3 regions of the Streptomyces sp. NPDC037421 genome follow, and region 1 is predicted to be linked to each of the others. Evidence: riboswitches for the same ligand, from Rfam matches in the RefSeq annotation. Region 1 holds a riboswitch; each other region holds the start of a gene.
The links. Region 1 has a riboswitch for cobalamin ahead of ACZ7IF_RS23655 (ribonucleoside-diphosphate reductase subunit alpha). Riboswitches for the same ligand answer to the same signal wherever they lie in the genome.
Positions count from the first base shown of each region.

Region 2: it holds a riboswitch for cobalamin, as region 1 does, so the genes downstream of both, ACZ7IF_RS20240 (energy-coupling factor ABC transporter permease) here and ACZ7IF_RS23655 (ribonucleoside-diphosphate reductase subunit alpha) in region 1, are expected to answer to the same signal.
Region 3: it holds a riboswitch for cobalamin, as region 1 does, so the genes downstream of both, ACZ7IF_RS01480 (ABC transporter substrate-binding protein) here and ACZ7IF_RS23655 (ribonucleoside-diphosphate reductase subunit alpha) in region 1, are expected to answer to the same signal.

Region 1 is NZ_JBVJWV010000017.1:69,942-75,900, forward strand. Features, by position in the region: gene ACZ7IF_RS23640 (helix-turn-helix domain-containing protein) at 1-50, opposite strand, end outside; gene ACZ7IF_RS23645 (hypothetical protein) at 132-359, shown strand; gene ACZ7IF_RS23650 (ribonucleotide-diphosphate reductase subunit beta) at 356-1,372, opposite strand; gene ACZ7IF_RS23655 (ribonucleoside-diphosphate reductase subunit alpha) at 1,372-3,786, opposite strand; adenosylcobalamin-variant (AdoCbl-variant) riboswitch at 3,944-4,020, opposite strand; gene ACZ7IF_RS23660 (GNAT family N-acetyltransferase) at 4,085-4,579, opposite strand; gene ACZ7IF_RS23665 (YbdD/YjiX family protein) at 4,692-4,889, opposite strand; gene ACZ7IF_RS23670 (carbon starvation CstA family protein) at 4,886-5,959, opposite strand, start outside.
Region 2 is NZ_JBVJWV010000013.1:17,899-23,857, reverse strand. Features, by position in the region: gene ACZ7IF_RS20260 (PadR family transcriptional regulator) at 1-149, opposite strand, end outside; gene ACZ7IF_RS20255 (energy-coupling factor ABC transporter ATP-binding protein) at 195-1,022, opposite strand; gene cbiQ (cobalt ECF transporter T component CbiQ) at 1,013-1,762, opposite strand; gene ACZ7IF_RS20245 (energy-coupling factor ABC transporter substrate-binding protein) at 1,766-2,128, opposite strand; gene ACZ7IF_RS20240 (energy-coupling factor ABC transporter permease) at 2,128-2,826, opposite strand; cobalamin riboswitch at 2,856-3,052, opposite strand; gene ACZ7IF_RS20235 (methylglyoxal synthase) at 3,185-4,102, shown strand; gene ACZ7IF_RS20230 (flavodoxin family protein) at 4,354-5,070, shown strand; gene ACZ7IF_RS20225 (hypothetical protein) at 5,236-5,586, shown strand; gene ACZ7IF_RS20220 (DUF4062 domain-containing protein) at 5,586-5,959, shown strand, end outside.
Region 3 is NZ_JBVJWV010000001.1:344,970-350,928, reverse strand. Features, by position in the region: gene ACZ7IF_RS01500 (GMC oxidoreductase) at 1-967, opposite strand, end outside; gene ACZ7IF_RS01495 (DUF4352 domain-containing protein) at 1,091-1,549, opposite strand; tRNA gene ACZ7IF_RS01490 (tRNA-Trp) at 1,681-1,757, shown strand; gene ACZ7IF_RS01485 (tRNA(His) guanylyltransferase Thg1 family protein) at 1,938-2,714, shown strand; cobalamin riboswitch at 2,771-2,912, shown strand; gene ACZ7IF_RS01480 (ABC transporter substrate-binding protein) at 2,948-3,937, shown strand; gene ACZ7IF_RS01475 (FecCD family ABC transporter permease) at 3,952-4,953, shown strand; gene ACZ7IF_RS01470 (ABC transporter ATP-binding protein) at 4,950-5,738, shown strand; gene ACZ7IF_RS01465 (LysR family transcriptional regulator) at 5,757-5,959, opposite strand, start outside.

The sequences.
Region 1 (5,959 bases):
TCGAAGGGCGCCACTCCGTCGACGAGGGCCACCGCCACGTTCTTCAGCATGGATCCAGTGTGGCAGTAATTCGCTCTTCCATGACAGTCCTGCCACTGTCCGGTTTTCGCCCGCCGGCCGAGAGTGGAGTCATGAACACGCTCCTCGACTACCTCACCGTCCTCGCCGTCGCCGCCCTCCTCCTCGCCCCCGCCCTGCACGGCGCCCTGCGCGAGCGGCGCACCGACCGCCAGCTCGCCGCGGCGGCCGGGCCCCGCGCTGCCCGGGCCCGCACAGCACGACGTCCCCGCCCCCGGATCTCTCCGCGGGCGGGGACGTCGGCATGCCGAACGGCGTCCGGAACTGCGGCCGGGGCCTAGAAGTCCTCGTCCAGGTCGACCGTGCCCTCCACGGCGACCTGGTAGGCCGACGGGCGGCGCTCGAAGAAGTTCGTCAGCTCCTGGACGCCCTGGAGCTCCATGAACGAGAAGGGGTTCTGCGAGCCGTACACCGGCGGGAAGCCGAGGCGGACCAGGCGCTGGTCGGCGACGCACTCCAGGTACTCGCGCATCGAGTCGGTGTTCATGCCCGGCAGGCCGTCCCCGCACAGGTCGCGGCCGAACTGCAGCTCCGCCTCGACGGCTTCCTTCAGCATGTCCGTGACCTGCTGCTGGAGCGCGTCGTCGAAGAGCTCCGGCTCCTCCTTGCGGACCGTGTCCACGACCTCGAAGGCGAAGTTCATGTGCATGGTCTCGTCCCGGAAGACCCAGTTCGTGCCGGTCGCCAGACCGTGCAGCAGGCCGCGCGAGCGGAACCAGTACACGTACGCGAAGGCACCGTAGAAGAACAGGCCCTCGATGCACGCGGCGAAGCAGATCAGGTTCAGCAGGAAGCGGCGCCGGTCGGCGGCCGTCTCCAGCTGGTCGATCTTCTCGACCGAGTCCATCCACTTGAAGCAGAACTGCGCCTTCTCGCGGATCGACGGGATGTTCTCCACCGCGTCGAAGGCCGCCGCGCGGTCGTCCGGGTCGGGCAGGTAGGTGTCGAGCAGCGTCAGGTAGAACTGGACGTGCACGGCCTCCTCGAACAGCTGGCGCGACAGGTACAGGCGCGCCTCCGGGGAGTTGATGTGCTTGTACAGCGTCAGCACCAGGTTGTTCGAGACGATCGAGTCGCCCGTCGCGAAGAACGCGACCAGACGGCCGATCATGTGCTGCTCGGCCGGCGTCAGCTTCGCGAGGTCGGCGACGTCGGAGTGGAGGTCGACCTCCTCCACCGTCCAGGTGTTCTTGATCGCGTCCCGGTAGCGCTCGTAGAAGTCCGGGTAGCGCATCGGGCGGAGCGTGAGCTCGAAGCCCGGGTCCAGGAGGTTCTTCTTGTCGGTGGAGCTCATTACTGGCAGGCCTCGCAGGACTCGGGGTTCTCAAGGGAGCAGGCCAGAGCCTCGGCGTCGAGGGCCTGGGGCAGCTGGGCGGGGGCGGCGGCGGCCGGGACGGCGGCGGCGCCGGACGCGGCGCGGGCGATCTTCGTCGCCGGGCGCGAACGCAGGTAGTACGTGGTCTTCAGACCCTGCTTCCAGGCGTACGCGTACATCGAGCTGAGCTTGCCGATGGTGGGCGTCTCCAGGAACAGGTTCAGCGACTGGCTCTGGTCCAGGTACGGCGTACGGGCCGCCGCCATGTCGATCAGGCCGCGCTGCGGGATCTCCCACGCCGTGCGGTACAGCTCGCGGACCTCCGCCGGGATCCAGCCGAAGCCCTGGACGGAGCCGGAGGAGTCGCGCAGCGCCTCGCGGGTCTGCGCGTCCCACACGCCGAGCTGCTTGAGGTCCTCCACCAGGTAGGCGTTGACCTGGAGGAACTCACCGCTGAGCGTCTCGCGCTTGAAGAGGTTGGAGACCTGCGGCTCGATGCACTCGTACACGCCCGCGATCGAGGCGATCGTCGCCGTCGGGGCGATGGCGAGGAGCAGGGAGTTGCGCATCCCGGACTTCGCGATGCGGGCGCGCAGGGCGTCCCAGCGCTCGGGCCAGTGGCGCTCGGTCTCGTAGTGGTCGGGGTGCAGGACGCCCTGGGCGGTGCGGGTCTCGGCCCAGGCCGGGAGCGGGCCGGAGCGCTCGGCGAGGTCGCAGGAGGCCTCGTACGCGGCCAGCATGATCCGCTCGGAGATCTTCGTGGACAGGGCCTTCGCCTCGGCCGAGTCGAAGGGCAGGCGCAGCTTGAAGAAGACGTCCTGGAGGCCCATCGCGCCCAGGCCCACCGGACGCCACTTGGCGTTGGAGCGGCCGGCCTGCTCGGTCGGGTAGAAGTTGATGTCCACGACGCGGTCGAGGAAGGTCACGGCCGTGCGGACGGTCTCGTCCAGGCGCGCCCAGTCCATCTCGCCGTCGGCGACGAACGCGCCGAGGTTGACCGAGCCGAGGTTGCAGACGGCCGTCTCGTCGTCGTTGGTGACCTCGATGATCTCGGTGCAGAGGTTGGAGGAGTGGACGACGGTGCCGGGCAGCGCGGTCTGGTTCGCGGTCCGGTTGGAGGCGTCCTTGAAGGTCATCCAGCCCTGGCCGGTCTGCGCGAGGGTGCGCATCATGCGGCCGTAGAGGTCGCGGGCGGGCATGGTCTTCTTGGACAGGCCGGCCGCCTCGGCCTTGACGTAGGCGGCGTCGAAGTCGTCGCCGTAGAGGTCCACCAGCTCGGGGACGTCGGCCGGGGAGAACAGCGACCAGTCGGCGTCGGCGTTCACGCGGCGCATGAACTCGTCCGGGATCCAGTGGGCGAGGTTGAGGTTGTGCGTACGGCGCTGGTCCTCGCCGGTGTTGTCGCGGAGCTCCAGGAACTCCTCGATGTCCGCGTGCCAGGTCTCCAGGTAGACGGCGGCGGCGCCCTTGCGGCGGCCGCCCTGGTTCACGGCGGCGACGGAGGCGTCGAGGGTCTTCAGGAACGGCACGATGCCGTTGGAGTGGCCGTTGGTGCCGCGGATCAGCGAACCGCGGGCGCGGATGCGGGAGTACGAGAGGCCGATGCCGCCGGCGTGCTTGGACAGGCGCGCCACCTGGTGGTAGCGGTCGTAGATCGAGTCCAGCTCGTCCAGCGGGGAGTCCAGCAGGTAGCAGGAGGACATCTGCGGGTGGCGGGTGCCGGAGTTGAAGAGCGTGGGGGAGGACGGCAGGTAGTCCAGGCGGCTCATCAGCCGGTAGAGGGAGGCGACTTCCTCGACGGCCTGGACGCCGCTCTTCGAATCAGGCGCGGTGTCCTCGGCGAGGCCGCAGGCCACGCGCAGCATGAAGTACTGCGGGGTCTCGATCACCTGGCGGGTGATCGGGTGGCGCAGCAGGTAGCGGCTGTGCAGGGTGCGCAGGCCGAAGAAGCCGAAGCGGTCGTCCGCGCCCTCGGCGAGCGCGTGCTCGACCAGGGCGTCCAGGCGGGCGGCGTGGGCGGCGACGAACTCGGCGGTGCGGTCGGCGATCAGGCCCTCGCGGTGGCCGACGGCGATGGACTCGGCGAAGGAGCCCGAGCCCTGGCCGGCGGCCTCGTCGGCCACGGCCAGCGTCAGCAGGCGGGCGGCGAGGCGGGAGTAGGCGGGGTCCTCGGAGATCAGGCCCGCCGCGGCCTCGGTGGCCAGCCCGCGCAGCTCGGCCTCGTCGGCGGAGGCGCTGCGGCCGCGCAGGGCGGCGGCGGCGACCCGGCCGGGGTCGGTGTCGGGGAGGTCGGCGGTCAGCTCGGTGAGAGTACGCAGCAGCGCGGCCCCCGGGCCTTCGGTGGTGTCGCCAGAAACGGACTCGGCGCGCGGTGCGGAAGGCGCGATGGTCACGGCGGGAGCTCTCCCTCGCTCGGCCCGGTCATCGGCGGATCGGGGCGCGGGGAGGCACATGCGGGCACGACGGGATCGCGTACACACCGCATGGCGTCCACCGGCCCAACCGCGAGGCCCGGACGTGTCGACACCCGGTTCGGTCGATCCGGGCGCACTGTCGGCAGGTCCTCGGACTTTTCATACCGTTGCGGGACAGTTCCGGATTCGCACCGGATTCCCCTGCGGCGACAGCGAGGATGAGCATACATGTGGGGGGCCGCCCGTGCGCGACCCACCACATGTTGTGTCGGCGCGGCTACAGCTCCAGACGGTAGGTCAGCAGTTTCAGCGCCGGGATCGGCGACCAGTCGAGCTCCGGAGTGCGTACGAAGCCCAGCCGTTCGTAGATCCGCTGGGCACCCCGCATGGCCGGCTGGGTGGACAGCACCAGGGCCGTGACCCCCAGGGCGCGGGCCCGTTCGGCGCAGGCCCGTACGAGGGCCTCACCGACGCCCTTGCCGCGTGCCTCGGGGGCCACCGCGAGCATCCGGAACTCGGCCTCGTGCCGCCCGGCCACGTCCGCGAGCCGGCTCCCGGGTGCGGCGAACGTCACGCCGCCGAGCACCCGGCCGTCCTCCACGGCGACGAGCACCTCCCCGTCGCCGGCCCGCCCGGCGACGTCGCGCAGGACGTTCAGGTAGGTGTCGTCCTCGTTCAGGTCCAGCAGCCCGTCCCCGCTGTAGGCCACCCCGGTGATCTCCCCGAGCCGCCCGTACTCGTCGGCCCGCGCCGTTCTGATCTCGAAGTCCATGCCGCCGAGTGTGCCGGACGGGTGCCGGGGACCGGCGCCGTCTTCGAGCCTCGTGACCGACGACGCACGACGGGGCCCCGCCGGACACGTCCGGCGGGGCCCCGTCATGTGCTCAGCAGCAGCGGAAGCCCTCGCGGGGGTCCGCCTCGCGGGCGTCGGTGCGGGCCCGCTCGAAGGCGCGCCGGGTCAGGACCTCGGCGTCCGGGTCGTGCGAGCGGGCGTGCGCGACGTAGCGGTCGTACGCGGCCTCGCCGGAGAACTCCCGTACGTAGAACCGGGCCTTCGCCAGCGCCCCGCGCACCCCGCTCACGCGACCGGCTCCTTGGCCCTGCCGCCGCTGCCGTCGAGGCCGGCGGCCGCGAGCTCGGCCCTCTCCTCGGCGGTGGCGATGAGCCCGGCCGGGGCGATGATCTTCGACTCGGTCCAGGGCACCTCGGAGAGGCGGACCGACTCGGGGCGGGAGACGGCCTTGAAGCAGACCCGGGCCGCGTCCACCAGCACGATGACGATCAGGACCGCGAAGAGCGCCGACAGGACCCCGTCGACCGTGGCGTTGGTGACCACGGTGTGCATGTCGTCCATGTTCTTGGCGGGCGGCAGCACCTTCCCGGCGTCGATGCCGGTCTGGTACTTGTCGCGCTGAGCGAAGAAGCCGACCTTCACGTCGTCGGAGAAGATCTTCTGGTAGCTCGCCGTGAGGGTGACGGCCACGTCCCAGGCCAGCGGAACGCCCGTGACCCAGGCCCACTTGAGCCGCCCGGACTTGACCAGCAGCGTGGTGCAGACGGCCAGTGCGACCGCCGCGAGCAGCTGGTTCGCGATGCCGAACAGCGGGAAGAGCTGGTTGATGCCGCCCAGCGGGTCCTTGACGCCGACCCACAGGAAGTAGCCCCAGCCGCCGACGACGACGGCGCTCGCGAGCCACACGCCCGGCTTCCAGCTGACGTCCTTGAAGGACTTGTGCACGTTGCCGAGGGTGTCCTGGAGCATGAACCGGCCGACGCGGGTGCCGGCGTCGACGGTGGTCAGGATGAACAGGGCCTCGAACATGATGGCGAAGTGGTACCAGAAGGCCTTCATCCCGGCTCCGCCGATGACCGACGAGAAGATCTCCGACATTCCGAGTGCGAAGGTCGGCGCACCGCCCGTACGGGACAGCAGGCTGGCCTCCTCGACGTCCTTCGCGGCCTGCGCGAGGGCTTCCGGGCTGATGGCGAAGCCGAAGTCGGTGACCGCCTTCGAGGCTGTCTGGACGGTGGCGCCGATGACGCCGCCGGGGGAGTTCACCGCGAAGAAGAGGCCGGGCTCGATGATGCTCGCCGCTATCACCGCCATGACGGCGACGAAGGACTCGGTGAGCATGGCGCCGTAGCCGATGAC
Region 2 (5,959 bases), on a different contig from region 1:
GCCTCCTCCAGCCGCCCCAGCTCCCGGTAGATCTGCTGGTGCGTCGAGGACCAGAAGTAGCCGATCGACTTGTCGAACCGCCGGGTCAGCTCCAGCCCCGACGAGGGCTTCTCCAGCAGGGCGGTGAGGATGGCGTGCGGCAGCGACATGCCGCCATCGTAGGTCGCCCCCGGTACCGGCGGTCCGCCCCGTCCTCAGCCCAGCGCCGCGAGCTCCTCCGGGGTCCGCGGCCCCGGCGCCCCGTCCGCCAGCACCCCCCGGGCCCGCAGGAACGCGCCGACCACCGGTGCCCACGCCGACCGCAGCCCCGCCGACGCGAGCAGCTCCGGGTCGCGGAGCAGTTCCCCGGCCGGTCCCGTACGGATCCCCGACGGGGTCAGCACGGCCGCGTCGTCGGCCCAGCGCACCGCGAGGTCCACGTCGTGGGTGGCCATGACCACCGTGGTGCCGGCCGCGCGCAGGCCCGCGAGGACGTCCAGGAGGCGTTCCTGCCCGTCCGGGTCCAGCCCGGCCGTGGGCTCGTCCAGGATCAGCACCCGCGGGGCCATCGCCACCGCGCCCGCGATCGCCGCGCGCTTGCGCTGCCCGTACGACAGCAGGTGCGTCGGGCGGTCCCGCAGCGCCGTGATGTCCAGGGCGGCCAGCGCGGCGTCCACCCGCTCGCGGACCTCCGCCGCCGGCAGCCCCAGGTTCATCGGGCCGAAGGACACGTCCTGCTCCACGGAGGCGGCGAAGAGCTGGTCGTCGGGGTCCTGCACCACCAGCTGCACCGAGGTACGCAGCCGGACCAGGCCCTTGCGGTCGTACGCCACCTCCGCGCCGCCGAGCCGCAGCGCCCCCGAGCCGGGCCGCAGCCCGCCGCTCAGCAGCCGCATCAGCGTGGTCTTGCCGCTGCCGTTGCGGCCCAGCAGCACCAGCGCGCGGCCCTCGGCGATGCCGAAGTCCACCCCGGACAGCACGGCCGGGCCGTCCTCGTACGCGTACCCCGCGCCGACCAGCTCCACCAACGGGGTCACAGACACAGCTCCTTCAGTACGAGGGTCCCCACGACCAGGGCGGCCAGCAGGGCGGCGGACCACGTCAGGAACCGCCGGGACAGCGCCGCGTCGGGCACGAGCACCCGCAGCGCGCCGTCGTAACCGCGCCCCGCCAGCCCCTCCTGGAGCCGGGCCGCGCGGTCGAAGGCCCGGACGAACGAGGTGGCCGCGAGCCCGGCCAGCGAACGCCACACCGCCGCCCGGCTCGTCTGCCCCAGCCGGGCCGCCTGGGCGCGCCGGACCTGCGCCATCGAGTCCAGCAGCAGGAATCCGATCCGGTACATCACCAGCGCCACGTCCACCACGGGCGCCGGCACCCCGGCCCGCACCAGCCGGGGCAGCACGTCGGAGACCGGGGTCGTGAAGGCGAACAGCAGCACCCCGAGCGAGGCCGCCGAGGTGCGCAGCAGCAGCTCCGCCGCCTGCCGGGGCCCGTCCGGGGCCAGGGCGAGGAACCCGTCAGGGCCGCCCACCGACACCAGCAGCGGCAGCGCCCCGGTCACGCAGAAGCCCAGCGGGATCCGGAAGGCCCGCCACAGCTGCCGCGGGGCCACCCCGGCCGGCCCGAGCAGCACGGCCAAGGTCGCGGCGGCCACCAGCGGCCCGCCGGGCCAGGGCGGCAGGCACACCGCGGTGACGGTGAGCCCGAGTCCCAGCAGGGCCTTCTCCAGCGGGTGGCGGCCCCGCCAGCGGCTGGAGTGGGCCGCCACGTCGATCGGCAGCACCGCCTACGACTCCGGGGTCGGGCGGGTCCGCTCGGCCCCGGCCCCGGCCCCGGCCCGCGCGAGGGCCTGTGCCGCGCCCTGGCGGCGGCCCTTGCGGACGCCGAAGTAGTAGGCGAGCACCCCCGCCCCGAGCGCCGCCTGGAGGGCGAACAGCGCGGACTCGACCTCGCCGGACGGGGGCTCGTACAGCGGGGAGAACCAGGGCTCGTAGTCCGGCTTCAGCTCGGTGATGGCGGCCTCGGCCTGCGCGTCGGCGCCGGCGAACGGCTCCTCCTTGCCGTCGCCGAGCCCCAGCGCGAGCGGGATCACGGCCAGCGCCGCCACCAGGAGCAGCAGCAGGGTGTTGATCTTCGCGTTCCTGGTCATCAGAGCGCAGCCTCCTGCTTCGCCTGCTTGCCGCCGGTCAGCTTCGCGACCCCGAGCCGGACCAGGTCCGACTTGCTGGACTGCATCAGCAGCCGCATCACGAGCACCGTCAGCAGGCCCTCGCTGATCGCGAGCGGGATCTGGGTGAGGGCGAAGATGCCCGCGAACTTCTCCAGGGAGCCGAGGAAACCGCTCGCCGGGTCGGGGAAGGCCAGCGCCAGCTGGACGGAGGTCACGCAGTAGGTGACCAGGTCGGCGAAGAAGGCGCCGAAGAAGACGGTCGCCATCAGCGGCAGGCCGGACTTCCGCAGCAGCCGGTAGACCCCGTAGCCGGCCCAGGGGCCGGCGATGGCCATCGAGAAGACGTTGGCGCCCAGCGTGGTGAGCCCGCCGTGGGCCAGCAGCAGCGCCTGGAAGAGGAGGGTGATCGTGCCGAGCACCGCCATGATCGGCGGCCGGAAGAGGATGGCCCCGAGCCCCGTCCCCGTCGGGTGCGAACAACTGCCCGTCACGGAAGGGATCTTCAGGGCGGACAGGACGAACGTGAACGCTCCGGACGCCCCGAGCAGCAGCGTGCTCTCCGGGTTCGACTTCACCTCGCGGGTCAGCGCGCGGACCCCGTGGACGACGAAGGGGGCGGACGCGGCGCCCCAGGCGACCGCGTGCAAAGGGGGCAGGAACCCCTCGGCTATATGCATGGGTTGGGAGACCTCTCCAGCACCTCGTGGATGGACGACGCGCCCCGGCCGGTCTCCTGGCTCACGGGTACTGATGCCCTGGCTCCGCCTTCCCGGGCCCATGCGGTCTCCCGCGCGGGCCCAGTGGCTTCCCGCGGGGGAGTGGAGCCGGACTTCCCGATCACAGTGGCGAGGGCCGCACCGGTTTCCCACCGGTTTCCCGAACACCAAGGCCAGATGACCCTATGCGCCCTGACGGGCCGCTAACAACCCGGACCGATCCGGCCGTTCGGGTGTCCGGATTCCGCTCGAGTGTCACTCAAAGTGTTCACACGGCTACCATCTGCATCAACCGCCCCGCCCGAAAAGGGAGTTCCGCATGGCCGTGACCGCCGAAGACTGGCTGCCCCGCATCGCCGCGCTGTTCCGCGCCTACGATCTCGACGGAGACGGCCAGATCGGCCGCGAAGACCTCATCGCCTACGCCGGCCGGCTCGGCGAACAGCTCACCGAACCCGGCGACACCCGCCGCCGTACCGCGCTCTTCGACGCCTACAACGAACTCTGGACCCAGCTCCAGACCGCCGCCGACACCGACCGCGGCGGCCGCGTCAGCGAGCAGGAGTTCGTCGCGGCCGCCGCCCGTGACGCCTTCGACGGCGACCGCACCTTCCGCGCCTCCACCCTGCGCGCCCTCGACGCCCTCGCCGACGCCCTCGACCGGGACGGCGACGGCCGCATCGACCGCGCCGAGTACGAGCGCCTCTTCGGCGCGACGGGCCTGTCCTCGGGCACGGACGCCCTCGCCTTCGATCGGATCGACGCGGACGGGGACGGCTCCGTCAGCCGCGAGGAACTGCACGCCGCCGCCGTGTACCTTTTCCCGCTCGCCGACCCGGCCTGGCTGACCGGCACCGGCCAGCGCCCCGACCGCACCCGCGGCATCGCCCTGGTCGCCCACGACGCCCGCAAGGCGGACCTGCTCGCCTGGGCCGAGCGCCGGGCCGCCGACCTCAAGCCGTACCGCCTCTACGGCACCGGAACCACCGGCACGCTGATCAACCGCATGATCGGGCTGGACGTCACCCCGCTGCGCAGCGGCCCGCTCGGCGGCGACCAGCAGATCGGCGCGCTCGTCACCCAGGGCGAGATCGACATGCTGGTCTTCTTCTACGACCCGCTCGCCTCCCACCCGCACGGCGACGACGTCCGCGCCCTGATCCGCCTCGTCACCCTGGCCGACGTACGGCTCGCGCTGAACGCCGCCAGCGCGGACGCCATGATCGAGACCCTCTAGGTCCTGTCCGGGCGATCTTCGTGGATCAGGCCGCGGGGTCTGGTGCGGTGCATCGCAAGGCGGAGGAGCGCAGCTCGTACTCGGCCGTACTCGCGCGCTCCGACAACGCGGCGAGGTGCCGTGCCGGACGTCGCGGGCCCGCGAAGATCGCCCGGCCAGGGCCTAGCGGCTCCGGGGGCCGCAGGCGCCGCCGCGGCCCGGACGGACGCGGCCCGCTGGCGGCCCCCTCGGCCCGCGGGGAGGGTGGGGGCGTGGCTGCCGACCCCTTCGACTACTCGGACCTCTCCGCCGTCTACGTCAACTGCACCCTCAAGCGCTCTCCCGAGACCAGCAACACCGAGGGCCTGATCGCGCGGAGCCGGGCCGTCATGGAATCGGCCGGCGCCCGGACCTCGCTGATCCGCGCCGTCGACCACGACATCGCCACCGGCGTCTGGCCGGACATGACCGACCACGGCTGGGAGAGCGACCAGTGGCCGGTCCTCTACAGCCAGATCATGGACGCCGACATCCTGGTGCTGTGCGGCCCGATCTGGCTCGGGGACAACAGCTCCGTCATGAAGCAGGTCGTCGAGCGGCTCTACGCCTGCTCGTCGCTGCTGAACGAGCAGGGCCAGTACGCGTACTACGGGCGCGTCGGCGGGGCGCTGATCACGGGGAACGAGGACGGCGTCAAGCACTGCGCCATGAACATCCTCTACAGCCTCCAGCACCTCGGCTACGCCGTCCCGCCCCAGGCCGACGCGGGCTGGATCGGCGAGGCCGGCCCCGGCCCCTCCTACCTGGACCCGGGCTCAGGCGGCCCCGAGAACGACTTCACCAACCGGAACACCACGTTCATGTCGTGGAACCTGATGCACCTGGCGGCGCTCCTCAAGCGCGCCGGCGGCATGCCGGCCCACGGCAACCAGCGCTCCCTGTGGGACGCCGGCTGCCGTTTCGACTTCCCCAACCCCGAACACCGCTGACCACCGGGAGGGCGGCGGAGCCGGACGCGGGCTGAAGCGTCGAAGCGTGGTGCGAGCGGAGCCCGGGTACTACCGTTCTACCGGTTGTCGCAGTGATGGGGGACATCGCGCATGCGGGCTTTGTTTTGGTCAACTGCCTTGCTCTGTTCTGGTGTTGCGGTCGCGTTGACCCTATGGGCGGCGCTCGGGGACGCTGCTGCGGCCGAGCGTGCGAGCGCCGTCGTCGGGGCGGTCGTAGGACTCGGCGGACTCATCGCCTCGGTGTACGCGCTGCGCCGGACCGGGCAGGAGGGCCCCGGCACCGTCCGGGCCGGCGGACGCGGTGCGATCGCCGCCGGGGGGAGCGTGACCGGCAACGCGATCGGCGCCGACAGCAGGGTCACGGGTGCGGCCCGGGCCCCGCACGGCGTGTCCGGTCCGGGGCGGGCCGTGTCCGCCACAGGCGAGGGCGCGGTGGCCGCCGGGGGCGACGTCGCCGGAAACGCGCTGGGCGAGGGTGGCGAGGTGATCGGCTGATGCCGGCGCGCTTCCGGCGGCGTGAGAGGCAGGAACAGCCCGAACCCGAGGAGCCGGCCGAGCACGTGGAGGTGCGGGGCGGCGTCGGTGCCGGCGCCGATGTCGCCGGCAACGCCATAGGCCCGCGCAGCTCGGTGACGAACAACTACTACTACGGCCCGGACAAGCCCGGCCCCCGCGCGGACGCTACGGCGCGGCCGGATGCGGTCCCGCCGGTGGGTGACGCCCCGGACGAGCGCCGCTACCAGGTGTTCGTGAGCTCGACCAGCCTCGATCTCAAACAGCACCGCGAGGCTGTGATCGACGAGCTCGTGAAGGAGGGCTACATACCCTCCGGCATGGAGCTCTTCGACGCACGATCGGAGGGCGCCTG
Region 3 (5,959 bases), on a different contig from region 1:
TGGCGAGGACGTCCCCGGAGGTGCCGAGCTGCTCCATGGCGACCGTGTAGCCGCCACCGTCCGAGGGGGAGACGGTGGTGACCCGGTGCAGGGGCGAGATGGTGACCCTTCCGGTCGCCCGGGCGGCGGCCAGGTAGGTCTGCTGGAGGGACTTCTTGCCCGCGTTGTTGCCGTAGAGGATCTCCCCGTCGACCGCGGACTTGGGGACGGTGCCGGCCACCTCCTGCTTCATGTAGTCCCAGTCGTAGACGTCGGGGACGAAGACGAAGGGGAACCCGGAACGCTGGGCGTGCCTGCGGCCGACGCGGGCGAACTGGTAACAGTCGACCGTATCGAACCAGGCCGGGTCGATGAGCCCCACCCCGAGCCCGGCGTTGGCCCGCGGGTAGTAGGTCCGGTACATCTCCTCGGCGTCCACCGAGGGCAGGATCGCGGCGAAGTTCTGCCGCTTGGGGGTCACGGCCATGCCGCCGTTGACGAGCGAGCCGCCGCCGACGCCCCGGCCCTGGTAGACGATGATCCCGCCCATCTCCTCGGCATCGAGGATGCCCGTGTGGCGGGGGACGTCCTTGTCGATGGGGAAGCCGAGGAAGTTGCTGAGCGGAGCCTTGGTCCTGGTGCGCAGCCAGTACGAGCGGTAGTCGGGCCTGGTGGTGTTGGCGAAGATCTTGCCGTCGCTGCCGGGGGTGTCCCAGGCCATGCCCATCTCGGCCATGTGCACCGGGACACCGGCCTGGGCGAGCCGCAGCGCGGCGACGGAGCCGCCGTAGCCGGTGCCGATCACGAGGACCGGGACGCGGGCCCCGGATTCGATGGGCCCGGTGGCGGCGTCGGTGGCCGGTTCGGCATGGGCCGGGGTGACGTCGACCGTCAGCGCCATCGCTCCGAGAATAGAACCAGTTCCAGCGATGAATCCGCGGCGGGAAACACCCATGGATACCTTGCTGTGCAGGCTTTTGTCACTCATGTGACGTTCCTCACTCTCGATGGAGTGGGAACAAGTTCTACTGGCGAATGCCTGCTAAGTCACTACACGCGTCGCGGTAACTTCCGGCTGGTTCCGTTCCATTGGGCGCTGCGGCCGCAAGGCTCAGGAAAGGCTCCAGTGGCCCACGTCGTCCCCCAGTCCCGCGTCCAGCGCGAACTGCACGGCGGCGAGGCGGGCACCCTCGGGAAGCTTGAACGTGACGAACCCGGAGGCCGAATCCCCGGGGACCAGGGTGACGGTGTCCGGCAGGCTCGGCCCGGCACCGGTCGCGGTGCCCGTCCCCGTGAACCGCTGCCCCTCGGTGTCGAGCAGGTGCGCGGCCGGCGCGGGGGAGTCCTCGTACGGCACCGTCCCGGTGTTAACCAGCCGCAGCTCCACCGCCACCAGCCGGTCCGACCCGGCCCTCCCCGCGGGGTCGACGACCCGGGTCAGGGTGACGTCGAGCCGCTCCCCGGCCCGGTCCCCGTCGAGGGACACCGTCTCCCCGGACCCGTCGGGCCCGGCACCGACGAGCAGCAACACGAGGAGGGGCCCCAGCAGGCGCCCCGGACGGTGGCGCACGACTCCTCCTCGGCTCCGCGTTCCGCCCCCTCCCCGCCCACGATCCTCCGCCCGCCCCCCTCCCGCCACCGGCGGCGCGCAAAATGGATTGGATCTTCCGGCCGCTTCATGGCAGGGTGTGTCCCATCCGAAGGGGTATAGCTCAGCTGGTCAGAGCGCTGGTCTCCAAAACCAGATGTCGTAGGTTCGAATCCTGCTACCCCTGCCATCGTGAGCAGTTGCTTCACCACCGAAGTCCCAGGTCAGACGAGTCTGCCTGGGACTTTGACGTTTGCGGCCGGGCGCACGCCGGCCTTCCCCCGGCCGTGGCTCAGCTCGGTCACCTGCCTGCCCCGCTGTGCGGTGGATATTGCAGGTGACGCTTCCGGGCGCCCCGGTACCCTGTGGCATGAGCGACACGACCGCACTTGGCGACCGCATGAAGCGGTACGAGGCCGCGCACCGGGCTGTCCTGCCCCGGCGCACCTATACGATCCTGCGCCTCGACGGCCGGGCCTTTCACACCTACCTGCGTGACGCGGACAAGCCGTTCGACATGGACTTCGTGAAGGACATGGCCGCCGTCACCGAGGCGCTCTGCGCCGAGGTCAGCGGCACGGCCTTCGCCTACCACCAGTCCGACGAGATCAGCCTGCTGCTCACCGACTTCGCCAGTCAGGGCTCCGAGCCCTGGTTCGGCGGTGTCGTCGCCAAGCAGCTGTCGGTGTCGGCGTCGCTGGCCACGGCGGTCCTCAACGAGCGCCGGCCCGGCCGGCGGGCCCTCTTCGACGCGCGGGTCTTCACCATGTCCGACCCCGTCGAGGTCGCGAACTACTTCGTGTGGCGGCAGCGGGACGCGGTCCGGAACTCGATCTCCATGGCGGCCCAGGCCCACTTCTCCCACAAGCGGCTCCAGCGCATGTCGACCGGTGCCATGCAGGAACTGCTGTGGTCGGAGGCAAAAGTGAACTGGAACGACTACCCGGCCGCCTGCAAGCGGGGCCAGGTGGCCGTGAGGGCCAGCGGAGAGAGGGACGTCGAGTACACCGACAAGCGGTCCGGCGAGACCGTGCGGACCACTGCTCTCCGGTCCTGGTGGGAGGTCGGGGGCGCGGACCACTTCTCGGCGGAGCCGGGCGGATGGCTCGCGCAGTGGATCCCGGCGATGCCGGCGCTGACGGCCTGACCGCACCCGCTCTCCCGGCGCGGTCGGTCCGGACCGCCCGGCGGGCGCAAAGACCGGATCTGGCAGACTTGGCACGGTTGTCCCGGCGGTGCAGGACAGGAAACCGGTGTGAATCCGGTGCGGTCCCGCCACTGTGACCGGCCGCCGCGTGCGCGTGGGGGCCGGGAGTCAGACACTGACGCACCGCCTCTTCACTTCGACCGGGGACGAGGATCCCCCGGAGAGGCCTCACCATGTCGCGTGTCCGCGCCGCCGTGCGCTCCTTCCTGCCGTTCGCCCTCGTCGTGCCGCTCGCCGCCTGCGGCGGGCCGCCCGGGCCGGAGCGGCCCGCAGCCGGTGCGCAGGCCGCGCCCGGGTTCCCGTACACCGTCACCAACTGCGGTGTCAGCAGCACCTATCAGGCGCCGCCCGAGCGCGCCGTCACCATGAACCAGCACGCCACCGAGATCATGCTGGCCCTCGGGCTCCAGGACCGGATGGCCGGCACCGCCTACCTCGACGACTCCGTGCTGCCCGCCTACCGGCCCGCCTACGACAGGATCAAGGTGCTGGCGAAGGAGTACCCCTCGAAGGAGGTGCTCCTCGGCGCCAACCCCGATTTCGTGTACGGCGGTTATGCCAGCGCCTTCGACAAGGGGCAGGGCCGGGACCGCGAAGGGCTCGCCAAGGCCGGCATCGGCTCCCGGCTGAGCGTGGAGTACTGCACCCAGGGCCCGGTCGGGCTCGAACAGCTGAAGACCGAGATCACCGAGGTCGCCCGGACCTTCGGCGTGCCCGAGCGCGGCGAGGCCCTCGTCCGGGAGGAGCAGCGGCGCGTCGACGCCGTCACCGCGCGGGTGAAGGACCGGGCCCGTCCGTCCGTCTTCGTCTACGACTCCGGCGAGGCCTCCGCCTTCACCTCGGGCGGGAACGGCATCGGCAACGAGATCGTCTCCCTCGCCGGGGGCGCGAACGTGTTCGCCGACCTCAAGGACACCTTCGGTGACGTGCCGTGGGAGAAGGTCATCGAGCGCGGACCCGAGGTCGTCCTCGTCTACGACTACGGCGGCACCACCGTGGAGGCCAAGAAGCAGCGCCTGTTGAACGACCCGGCGCTGGCGGAGGTTCCCGCCGTCAAGAACCGGCGGTTCGTGGTACTGCCGCTCTCCTCCGCCGTGCTCGGCGTGCGCGTCGCCGACGCCGTCGAGTCCCTGGGCCGCCAGCTGCACCCCGACGCCCCGTGAGGCGCGGGCCGGCTGTGGTGCTCCTCGCCGCCGCGCTCGCCGTTTCGGCGGTGGCGGGGCTGGCCCTGGGGCCCGTACGGATCCCACCCGGTCAGGTCGTCGACATCGTCCTCGGCGGCCCCGGGGCGCGCGGGGCCTTCGCCTCCATCGTGTGGGACGTGAGGATGCCGCGCGTACTGCTCGGGGCCGTCGTCGGGGCCGGGCTGGCCGTGGCCGGCGCCGTGCTCCAGGCCCTCGTGCGCAACCCGCTCGCCGACCCCTTCCTGCTCGGGGCCTCCTCCGGGGCCTCGGCGGGGGCGGTGCTGGTCATCGTGTTCGGCGCGGGCGCCGCCGGACTCGCCGGCGGGCTCGGGCTGCCGGCCGCCGCCTTCGCCGGGTCCACGGCCGCGCTCGTCGCCGTCTACGCCATGGCCCGGCGCGGCGGCACCATGACCACCGGCCGGCTGATCCTGGCCGGGGTCGCCGTGCAGTACATCCTGTCCGCGCTGACCAGCCTGGTCCTCGTCCTGTCCGCGCATCCCGACCAGATCCGCACCGCGCTGTTCTGGACCCTGGGCGGTCTCGGCGGGGCCCGCTGGGACGAACTCGCCCTGCCGGCCGCCGTGCTGCTCGCCGGCACCGGCCTGCTCACCGCCCTGGCCCGGCCGCTGGACCTGCTGCTCGCGGGGGAGGAGGGCGCACGCACCCTCGGCCTGGACACCGGCCGCTTCCGGGCCGCCGTCTTCGTGCTCACCTCCCTCGTCGTCGGGGTGCTCGTCGCCTACAGCGGGGCCATCGGCTTCGTCGGGCTGATGGTCCCGCACGCCGCCCGCATGGCCGTCGGCGCCGGCCACCGCGCGCTGCTGCCGGTGGCCGCGCTCGCCGGGGCCGTCTTCCTGGTCCTGGCCGACCTGGTCGCCCGTACGGCGGCGGCCCCCGAGGAGGTCCCGGTCGGGGTGGTCACCGCGCTGGTGGGCGGGCCGTTCTTCCTGTGGATGCTGCGCAGGACGAGCCGGACCGAGGGGGTGGCGGGATGACGCGCGGACCGGCGGAACTCGCCGTCGAGGCCCTGCGTTACGAGGTGGACGGGCACACCCTGCTGCACGGGGTCGACCTCACGGCCCGCCCCGGCGAGACGGTCGGCGTGGTCGGGCCCAACGGCAGCGGCAAGACCACCCTGCTGCGCTGCGTCTACGGCACCCTGCGGCCCACCGCCGGCCGGGTGCTGCTCGACGGGGCCGACGCCGCGGCGCTGGGCGTCAAGGAGCGCGCCCGGCGGGTGGCGGTGGTCCCGCAGGACGCCACGGGCACCTTCGGGCTGACCGTCCGCGAGGTCGTCGCCATGGGCCGCAGCCCGCACAAGCGCTTCTGGGAGCAGGACGGCCCGGAGGACCGGCGGCAGGTGGCCGGGGCGCTGGAGAGGACCGGCGCGGCCGGCTACGCGGAGCGGCGCTTCGAGGAGCTCTCCGGCGGCGAGCGCCAGCGTGCCCTCGTCGCCCGCGCCCTGGTCCAGGAGCCGGGCCTGCTGGCCCTGGACGAGCCGACGAACCACCTCGACATCCGCTACCAGCTGGAGGTGCTCGGCCTGGTCCGCGGCCTGCCCGCGACCGCCCTCCTGGTGCTGCACGACCTCAACCTCGCGGCCTCCTTCTGCGACCGGCTGTACGTCCTGTCGGCGGGCCGGGTCGTCGCCGCGGGACCGCCGGGCGAGGTGCTGGACGAGGAACTGCTGGCGGAGGTCTACGGAGTCCGCACCCGCGTCGGCACCCATCCGACCACGGGCGCCCCCAGCATCGTCTACCTGCCGGATCCGGCAGGTTAGCGGCCGGCGGCAGCTCCCTCACAGGGACATCGTGCCGAGTTCGCGGGCGATGCGTACGAAGGACCGGACCATCGGGTTGTCGTTGTCCGACCGCCAGACCAGACCCCAGCGCAGCTTCGGGGCGTCGTGGAGGTGCAGGTAGGTGATGTCGGGGCGGACGTGGAAGCGCGTGACCTGGGCCGCGAAGGAGTGGACGGCTTCACCCGACGAGATGATCATGA